2 regions of the Enterobacter sp. Taxon_8 genome follow, and region 1 is predicted to be linked to the other one. Evidence: predicted binding sites of a transcription regulator. Region 1 holds the regulator's gene; the other holds the start of a gene.
What was found. The regulator sigma-54, encoded in region 1, starts transcription at its own class of promoters, with help from an activator protein. The targets are predictions, from matches to a motif close to GTTGGCACANNTTTCGCTNT.
Positions count from the first base shown of each region.

Region 2: a site for sigma-54 is predicted at 2,430-2,449, ahead of glnA (glutamate--ammonia ligase). Genes of this name have one in related genera too.

Region 1 is NZ_CM177989.1:520,243-525,078, reverse strand. It holds gene kdsC (3-deoxy-manno-octulosonate-8-phosphatase KdsC) at 1-271, shown strand, start outside; gene lptC (LPS export ABC transporter periplasmic protein LptC) at 268-843, shown strand; gene lptA (lipopolysaccharide ABC transporter substrate-binding protein LptA) at 812-1,366, shown strand; gene lptB (LPS export ABC transporter ATP-binding protein) at 1,373-2,098, shown strand; gene rpoN (RNA polymerase factor sigma-54) at 2,146-3,579, shown strand; gene hpf (ribosome hibernation promoting factor) at 3,602-3,889, shown strand; gene ptsN (PTS IIA-like nitrogen regulatory protein PtsN) at 3,972-4,463, shown strand; gene rapZ (RNase adapter RapZ) at 4,509-4,836, shown strand, end outside.
Region 2 is NZ_CM177989.1:4,506,885-4,511,720, forward strand. It holds gene AC4IBF_RS21455 (peptidase domain-containing ABC transporter) at 1-179, shown strand, start outside; gene typA (ribosome-dependent GTPase TypA) at 336-2,159, opposite strand; gene glnA (glutamate--ammonia ligase) at 2,536-3,945, shown strand; gene glnL (nitrogen regulation protein NR(II)) at 4,116-4,836, shown strand, end outside.

The DNA.
Region 1 (4,836 bases):
GTCCGATAAGATGGCGGCGTTTAAGGATTTACTGGGTAAACTGGCTATCGCACCGGAAAACGTGGCCTACGTCGGGGACGATCTGATTGACTGGCCTGTGATGACTGAGGTCGGGCTGAGCATCGCCGTTGCCGATGCGCATCCGCTGCTGATCCCGCGCGCTGACTACGTTACCCACATCAACGGGGGCCGTGGTGCCGTCCGTGAAGTCTGCGATCTGCTCCTGCTGGCGCAGGGCAAGCTTGATGAGGCCAAAGGGCAATCGATATGAGTAAAACCAGACGCTGGATTATCATTTTGCTTTCGCTAGTCGCACTGGTATTGATTGGCGTGAACCTTGCCGATCGCGACGATACGCAAACAGAAGTGGTTAACAATAGCGATCCAACCTATAAAAGCGATCACAGCGAAACCGTGGTCTACAGCCCGGAAGGCGCGCTGAACTATCGCCTGATTGCCCAGCATGTTGAATATTTTTCAGATGACGGTATTTCGTGGTTTACCCAACCGGTGATGACCACATTCGATAAAGACAAAGTGCCGACGTGGTCAATTAAGTCAGATCGGGCCAAACTGACAAATGACCGTATGCTTTATCTGTACGGCCACGTTGAAGTCAACGCCCTGACCGCTGACTCGCAACTGCGAAAAATTACGACGGATAATGCCCAGATCAACCTGGTAACCCAGGACGTGACGTCGCAGGATCTGGTCACACTGTATGGCACAACATTTAATTCCAGCGGTTTGAGAATGCGCGGGAACTTACGCAGCAAGAACGCCGAGCTGATTGAAAAGGTTAGAACCTCCTATGAAATTCAAAACAAACAAACTCAGCCTTAAAGTAATTATCGCCAGCGCGATGCTGGTGACCAGTCTCCCCGCGCTTGCTGTAACGGGCGATACCGACCAGCCGATTCATATCGAGTCCGACACCCAGTCTCTCGATATGCAGGGTAACGTCGTCACCTTCACGGGTAACGTCGTCATGACCCAGGGCACCATCAAAATTAACGCTGACAAAGTGGTCGTGACCCGTCCGGGTGGCGAGCAGGGCAAAGAGATCATTGATGGTTACGGCAACCCGGCAACCTTCTACCAGATGCAGGACAATGGCAAGCCGGTAAAAGGCCGCGCCTCGCATATGCACTACGAGCTGGCGAAGGACCTGGTAATCCTGACCGGAAACGCGTATCTGGAACAGCTGGACAGCAACATTACCGGCGACCAAATCACCTATCTGGTGAAAGAGCAAAAAATGCAGGCCTCCAGCGAGAAAGGTAAACGCGTCACGACCGTACTGGTTCCGTCGCAGCTGCAGGACAAAGGCAAGGGCCAGGCCCCGGCACAGAAGAAGAGTAACTAATCCGTTATGGCAACATTAACTGCAAAAAACCTCGCGAAGGCCTATAAGGGCCGCCGTGTCGTAGAAGATGTCAGTTTGACCGTCAACTCTGGCGAAATCGTGGGGCTGCTTGGCCCTAACGGTGCGGGTAAAACGACAACCTTCTACATGGTCGTTGGCATTGTGCCGCGCGATGCCGGCAACATAATCATTGACGATGAAGACATCAGTCTTCTGCCGCTTCACGCGCGCGCGCGTCGCGGGATCGGCTATCTGCCGCAGGAAGCCTCCATTTTCCGTCGTCTTAGCGTTTACGACAACCTGATGGCGGTCCTGCAAATTCGTAACGATCTGACCAGCGAACAGCGTCAGGATCGTGCCAACGAGCTGATGGAAGAGTTCCACATTGAGCATCTGCGCGACAGCCTCGGTCAGGCACTCTCCGGGGGCGAACGTCGTCGCGTTGAGATCGCGCGTGCGCTGGCCGCAAACCCTAAATTTATCCTTCTGGATGAACCATTTGCGGGTGTTGACCCGATCTCGGTTATCGACATTAAACGTATCATTGAACACTTGCGCGACAGCGGGCTTGGCGTACTGATCACCGACCACAACGTCCGAGAAACGCTGGCCGTATGTGAACGCGCGTATATTGTGAGCCAGGGCAATCTGATCGCCCACGGTACGCCGCAGCAGATCCTCGAAGACGATCATGTTAAGCGCGTCTATCTTGGGGAAGACTTCAGACTCTGATAGGGTAGAGGTAACGTAACGCCGAACCGGAGAAAAATGCTCTGAACATGAAGCAAGGTTTGCAATTAAGGCTCAGCCAACAACTGGCGATGACGCCGCAGCTACAGCAGGCAATTCGCCTGTTGCAACTGTCCACGTTAGAACTTCAGCAGGAGCTCCAGCAGGCGCTGGACAGCAACCCCCTGCTGGAACAAACCGATCTTCATGACGAGGTAGATACTCAGCAGTCACAGGACACTGAAGCGCTTGATACCGCCGACGCACTCGAACAAAAAGAGATGCCCGACGAGCTTCCGCTGGATGCCAGCTGGGATGAAATCTACACCGCCGGAACGCCTTCCGGTACGCGTGCGGACTACCAGGATGATGAGCTACCGGTCTATCAGGGAGAAACCACTCAGTCGCTGCAGGATTACCTGATGTGGCAGGTGGAACTCACTCCCTTCTCCGATACCGACCGCGCGATTGCCACCTCAATTGTCGATGCCGTTGACGACACCGGCTATTTGACCGTCACGCTTGACGATATTCTGGAAAGCATGGGCGACGAAGAGATAGAGCTTGAGGAAGTTGAAGCCGTTCTGAAGCGCATCCAGCGTTTCGATCCGGTAGGCGTAGCCGCAAAAGATCTGCGCGACTGCCTGCTAATCCAGCTTTCTCAGTTCAGCAAAGAGACGCCATGGCTCGACGAGGCGCGCGTGATCATCAGCGATCACCTGGATCTGCTGGCGAACCACGATTTCCGCACCCTGATGCGCGTCACGCGCCTGAAAGAAGATGTGCTGAAAGAAGCGGTGAATCTGATCCAGTCACTCGATCCACGCCCGGGACAGTCAATCCAGACCAGCGAGCCTGAGTACGTTATTCCGGACGTGCTGGTCAGAAAACACAATGGCCGCTGGGTCGTTGAACTGAATTCAGACAGCATCCCTCGCCTGCAAATCAACCAGCAGTATGCCTCCATGTGCACCAGCGTGCGTAACGACTCCGACAATCAATATATTCGTAGCAATCTTCAGGAAGCGCGATGGCTGATCAAAAGTCTTGAGAGCCGAAATGATACGCTGCTACGCGTCAGCCGCTGTATTGTCGAACAGCAGCAGGCTTTCTTTGAGCAGGGCGAAGAGTATATGAAACCGATGGTGCTGGCGGATATCGCCCAGGCCGTCGAGATGCATGAATCAACCATTTCCCGTGTCACCACGCAGAAGTATCTGCACAGTCCACGCGGTATTTTTGAGCTTAAGTATTTCTTCTCCAGCCATGTGAATACCGAGGGCGGCGGCGAAGCGTCGTCAACGGCCATTCGTGCCCTGGTGAAGAAGTTGATCGCCGCGGAGAACCCCGCGAAGCCGCTAAGCGACAGTAAGTTAACCACCATGCTGTCCGATCAGGGTATTATGGTGGCACGTCGTACTGTTGCGAAGTATCGAGAGTCTTTATCCATTCCGCCGTCCAACCAGCGTAAACAGCTGGTCTGACACAACCGATAAGGAAGACACTATGCAGCTCAACATCACTGGACAAAACGTCGAAATTACTGAGGCTTTACGCGAATTCGTGAACGCGAAGTTTGCAAAACTCGAGCAGTATTTCGAAAGGATCAATCAGGTCTATATTGTGTTGAAAGTGGAGAAAGTGACTCATATCTCGGATGCCACCCTGCATGTTAACGGGGGTGAACTGCATGCCAGTGCGGAAGGGCAAGACATGTACGCTGCTATCGACGGCTTGATTGATAAGCTTGCGCGACAGCTCAATAAACATAAAGATAAACTGAAACAACACTAATTGTCCGGGCAGTTAACGGGTGCAGGACGGCCTGTTGTGAAACACAACAGGCCATTTGTACAGTTAGCGCTTAGGTGAAATTATGATGAACAACGATTCCGCTCTTCAACTGAGCAATGTCCTTAACCAGGAATGTACCCGCAGTGCGGTTCACTGCCAGAGCAAAAAACGTGCGCTGGAGATCATCAGTGAACTGGCTGCTAAACAGCTGGGCCTGCCGCCGCAGGTGGTGTTCGAAGCGATTCTGACCCGTGAAAAAATGGGCAGTACCGGTATCGGCAACGGCATCGCGATCCCACACGGCAAACTGGAAGAGGATACCCTGCGTGCCGTTGGTGTGTTTGTGCAGCTTGAAACACCCATCGCCTTCGATGCCATTGATAACCAGCCCGTCGATCTCCTTTTCGCGCTGCTGGTGCCTGCCGATCAGACGAAAACCCACCTGCATACGCTGTCGCTGGTCGCAAAACGTCTGGCCGATAAAACCATTTGCCGTCGACTGCGCTCGGCCCAAAGTGATGAAGAGCTCTACCAAATTATCACTGAAGCAGAAGGCAATCAGGATGATGCATAACCAGGAGATGGCCTTCACATCTGTTGTCCTGAGGAGAAACGGAACATGGTGCTGATGATTGTCAGTGGCCGTTCAGGGTCGGGGAAATCCGTTGCTCTGCGCGCGCTGGAAGACATGGGTTTTTACTGCGTCGATAACCTGCCGGTCGTGTTGTTGCCCGATCTGGCCCGCACGCTGGCGGAGAGACAAACCTCTGCAGCCGTCAGTATCGACGTCCGTAACATGCCTGAATCGCCAGAGATCTTCGAACAGGCAATGAGCAACCTGCCTGACACGTTCTCGCCTCAGCTGCTGTTCCTTGATGCAGACCGCAATACGCTAATCCGTCGCTACAGCGATACCCGTCGCTTGCACCCGCTTTCCAGTAAGAACC
Region 2 (4,836 bases), 590 kb from region 1:
GTAAACCGGGTATTTTATTCATGGACGAGGCGACCAGCCACCTTGATAAAACCAGTGAAAGTCAGGTCAATCAGTCTATACAGGCGATGAACATTACGAGGATTATTATCGCGCATCGCGAAACCACGATTTCATCGGCAGATCGGGTGTTCGTGATAAATGGAGCAGAGTTACCCTAATCCGTGAATTTCGCAGGAAAAAGATAGCGTTGGGACATAACGTCCCCGGGTAATGAAGAATTCTGGCGATCATCGAATAAAAAAGCCGCTGAGGGATCAGCGGCTTTTTACCTGCCGGGTGGCGCGTGCGCTTACCCGGCCTATAGATTGACCGTATTACTCTTCTTTCGCACCGCGCATAGCACGTTTACGATCGTTCTCGGTCAGGTGACGTTTACGGATACGGATAGACAGCGGAGTCACTTCTACCAGTTCGTCGTCATCGATGAATTCCAGAGCCTGCTCCAGGGTCATCTTGATCGGTGGAACCAGAACCGTTGCTTCGTCAGTACCGGACGCACGCATGTTGGTCAGTTTCTTACCGGTCAGGCAGTTTACGGTCAGGTCGTTAGAACGGCTGTGAATACCGATGATCTGGCCTTCGTAAACTTCAGCACCGTGACCCAGGAACAGCTTACCGCGATCCTGCAGACCGAACAGCGCAAACGCAACCGCTTTACCCTGACCGTTGGAGATCAGTACGCCGTTGTTACGCTGGCCCACTTCGCCCGGACGCACGTCGTCGTAGTGGCTGAAGGTGGAGTACAGCAGACCGGTACCGGAGGTCATGGTCATGAACTCAGAACGGAAGCCGATCAGGCCACGGCTTGGGATCACGTAGTCGAGACGTACGCGGCCTTTGCCATCTGGATTCATGTTTTTCAGGTCGCCTTTACGCTCACCCAGCGCCTGCATCACAGAACCCTGGTGCTGCTCTTCAACGTCCAGCGTCACGTTTTCGAACGGCTCTTGTTTACGGCCGTCGATTTCGCGGAAGATAACTTTCGGACGGGAAACCGCCATTTCGAAACCTTCACGACGCATGTTTTCGATCAGAACAGACAGGTGCAGCTCACCACGACCAGAAACGCGGAATGCATCAGCATCTTCGGTTTCTTCAACGCGCAGCGCAACGTTGTGCACCAGCTCTTTGTTCAGGCGGTCAAGGATCTGACGAGAGGTAACGAACTTACCTTCTTTACCACAGAACGGAGAGGTGTTGACGTTGAAGAACATGGTAACGGTTGGTTCATCAACAGACAGGGCTGGCAGCGCTTCCACGTTCTGCGGGTCGCAGATGGTGTCAGAGATGTTCAGCTCGCCCAGACCGGTGATAGCGATGATGTCGCCCGCTTCAGCCAGATCGCTGTCGATACGCTCCAGACCCAGGTGAGTCAGCACTTTGCCAACTTTACCGTTACGGGTTTTGCCTTCGCTATCGATGATAGTAACCTGCTGGTTTGGCTTCACTTTACCGCGTTTGATACGACCGATACCGATGACGCCAACGTAGTTGTTGTAGTCCAGCTGGGAGATCTGCATCTGCAGTGGACCATCCAGATCAACATCCGGTGCCGGTACGTGATCAACAATCGCCTGATACAGCGGGGTCATGTCTTCCGCCATATCTTCGTGGTCCAGACCCGCGATACCATTCAGCGCCGAAGCGTAAATGATAGGGAAGTCCAGCTGTTCGTCGGTCGCGTCGAGGTTAACGAACAGGTCGAATACCTGATCAACAACCCAGTCAGGACGTGCGCCAGGACGGTCAACCTTGTTGATAACAACAATTGGTTTCAGGCCATGGGCAAATGCTTTTTTGGTCACGAAGCGCGTTTGCGGCATTGGGCCGTCAAATGCGTCAACCACCAGCAGCACGGAATCCACCATGGACATCACGCGCTCAACTTCACCACCGAAGTCGGCGTGCCCTGGGGTATCAACGATGTTGATACGGTAGTCATTCCATTTAATCGCGGTGTTTTTCGCGAGGATGGTAATCCCACGCTCTTTCTCCAAATCGTTGGAGTCCATCACACGCTCTTGAGTTTCGGCACGCGCATCAAACGTACCGGATTGCTGCAGCAGCTTATCAACCAGGGTAGTTTTACCATGGTCAACGTGCGCGATGATGGCGATGTTACGCAAATTTTCGATCACAACTTTGCCTCAGGCATTAGAAATAGCGCGTTATTGTACACGGATTAATCGCACTACAAAACAGGATCACAAACATCCTCCGCAAACAAGTATTGCAGAGATGCTTTGTGATCGCTTTCACGGAGCGAAAAAGGGCACTTTAACGTAAATTGCACCAATATGGTGCTCAATGTTCACATTGAAGCACTATACTGGTGCAACAAATCCATCGTGGTGCAGCCCTTTTGCACTATGGTGCGCATGATAACGCCTTTTTGGGGTGATTTAAAAGTTGGCACAGATTTCGCTTTATAAAAATTACATGGCAACAGCCAGTACAAACAGAAACTGAAGACCTCGTTACCACGACGACAATGACCAATCTGGAGAGTTAAGTATGTCCGCTGAACACGTTTTGACGATGCTGAACGAACATGAAGTGAAGTTTGTTGATCTCCGCTTCACCGACACCAAAGGTAAAGAACAGCACGTCACAATCCCTGCTCATCAGGTGAACGCCGAATTCTTTGAAGAAGGCAAAATGTTTGACGGCTCCTCCATTGGTGGCTGGAAAGGCATTAACGAATCCGACATGGTTCTGATGCCAGATGCAACCACTGCGGTCATTGATCCGTTCTTCGAAGAACCAACCCTGATCATCCGTTGCGACATCCTCGAGCCAGGCACGCTGCAGGGCTACGACCGCGACCCACGTTCTATCGCGAAACGCGCTGAAGAGTACCTGCGTTCTACCGGCATCGCAGACACCGTTCTGTTCGGGCCAGAGCCAGAATTCTTCCTGTTCGATGACATCCGTTTCGGTGCTTCTATTTCTGGCTCCCACGTTGCTATCGACGACATCGAAGGTGCATGGAACTCCTCCACCAAATATGAAGGTGGTAACAAAGGTCACCGTCCTGGCGTTAAAGGTGGTTACTTCCCGGTTCCTCCGGTCGATTCTGCACAGGACATTCGTTCCACCATGTGTCTGGTGATGGAAGAGATGGGCCTGGTTGTTGAAGCTCACCACCACGAAGTGGCGACTGCGGGTCAGAACGAAGTGGCAACCCGCTTCAACACCATGACCAAAAAAGCGGACGAAATTCAGATCTACAAATACGTTGTGCACAACGTTGCGCACCGTTTCGGTAAAACCGCGACCTTCATGCCAAAACCAATGTTTGGCGACAACGGTTCCGGTATGCACTGCCACATGTCTCTGTCCAAAAACGGTACCAACCTGTTCTCTGGCGACAAATATGCTGGCCTGTCCGAGCAGGCGCTGTACTACATCGGCGGCGTAATCAAACACGCTAAAGCGATCAACGCCCTGGCGAACCCAACCACCAACTCCTACAAGCGTCTGGTCCCGGGCTACGAAGCGCCAGTGATGCTGGCCTACTCTGCACGTAACCGTTCTGCTTCTATCCGTATCCCGGTAGTAGCGTCTCCTAAAGCGCGTCGTATCGAAGTACGCTTCCCGGATCCAGCGGCTAACCCATACCTGTGCTTCGCAGCACTGCTGATGGCCGGTCTGGACGGTATCAAGAACAAGATCCACCCGGGCGAAGCGATGGACAAAAACCTGTACGACCTGCCGCCAGAAGAAGCGAAAGAGATCCCACAGGTTGCTGGCTCTCTGGAAGAAGCCCTGCAGGCGCTGGACGCAGACCGTGAGTTCCTGACTGCAGGTGGCGTATTCACTGACGACGCTATCGATGCTTACATCGCACTGCGCACTGAAGAGAACGACCGCGTGCGCATGACTCCGCATCCGGTTGAGTTCGAACTGTACTACAGCGTTTAATTAAGTTGTTTTACCCGGCGTGACAAGCGCCGGGAGTAGTTGCCGTGGAAACTTTTAGCCCATCTCAGGATGGGCTTTTTTCTCCACCAACAATCTGATCTCACGCGCTTTTTACGCCGAAAACGCTATACTGCACTAAATTAGTGCAAACGACTCCAGGAGACTGCTGAATGGCAACTGGCACGCTGCCCGATGCTGGGCAGATCCTCAATTCTTTGATTAACAGCATCTTGCTGGTCGATGACGAGCTGGCCGTTCATTACGCCAACCCGGCGGCACAGCAGCTGCTTGCCCAAAGCGCACGTAAACTATTCGGTACCCCGCTTCCGGAACTCCTGAGCTACTTTTCGCTGAATATTGGCCTGATGCAGGAAAGCTTACAGGCAGGCCAGGGTTTCACCGATAACGAAGTGACGCTGGTGATCGACGGGCGCTCGCACATTCTGTCGCTAACCGCGCAACGTCTTCCCGAAGGCCTGATCCTGCTGGAAATGGCGCCGATGGATAATCAGCGTCGACTGAGCCAGGAGCAGCTTCAGCATGCGCAGCAGATTGCAGCCCGTGACCTCGTGCGCGGTCTGGCGCATGAAATTAAAAACCCGCTGGGTGGGTTACGCGGCGCGGCGCAGCTTCTGACCAAGGCGCTGCCTGACCCTGCGCTGGCGGAATATACCAACGTCATCATTGAGCAGGCGGACCGTCTGCGGAATCTGGTAGACCGTCTTCTCGGTCCGCAGCAGCCGGGAATGCACGTTACTGAAAGCATCCATAAAGTGGCTGAGCGGGTGGTGAAGCTCGTCTCAATGGAGCTGCCGGAGAACGTCACGCTGGTACGTGATTACGACCCAAGCCTGCCGGAACTGGCCCATGACCCGGATCAGATTGAGCAGG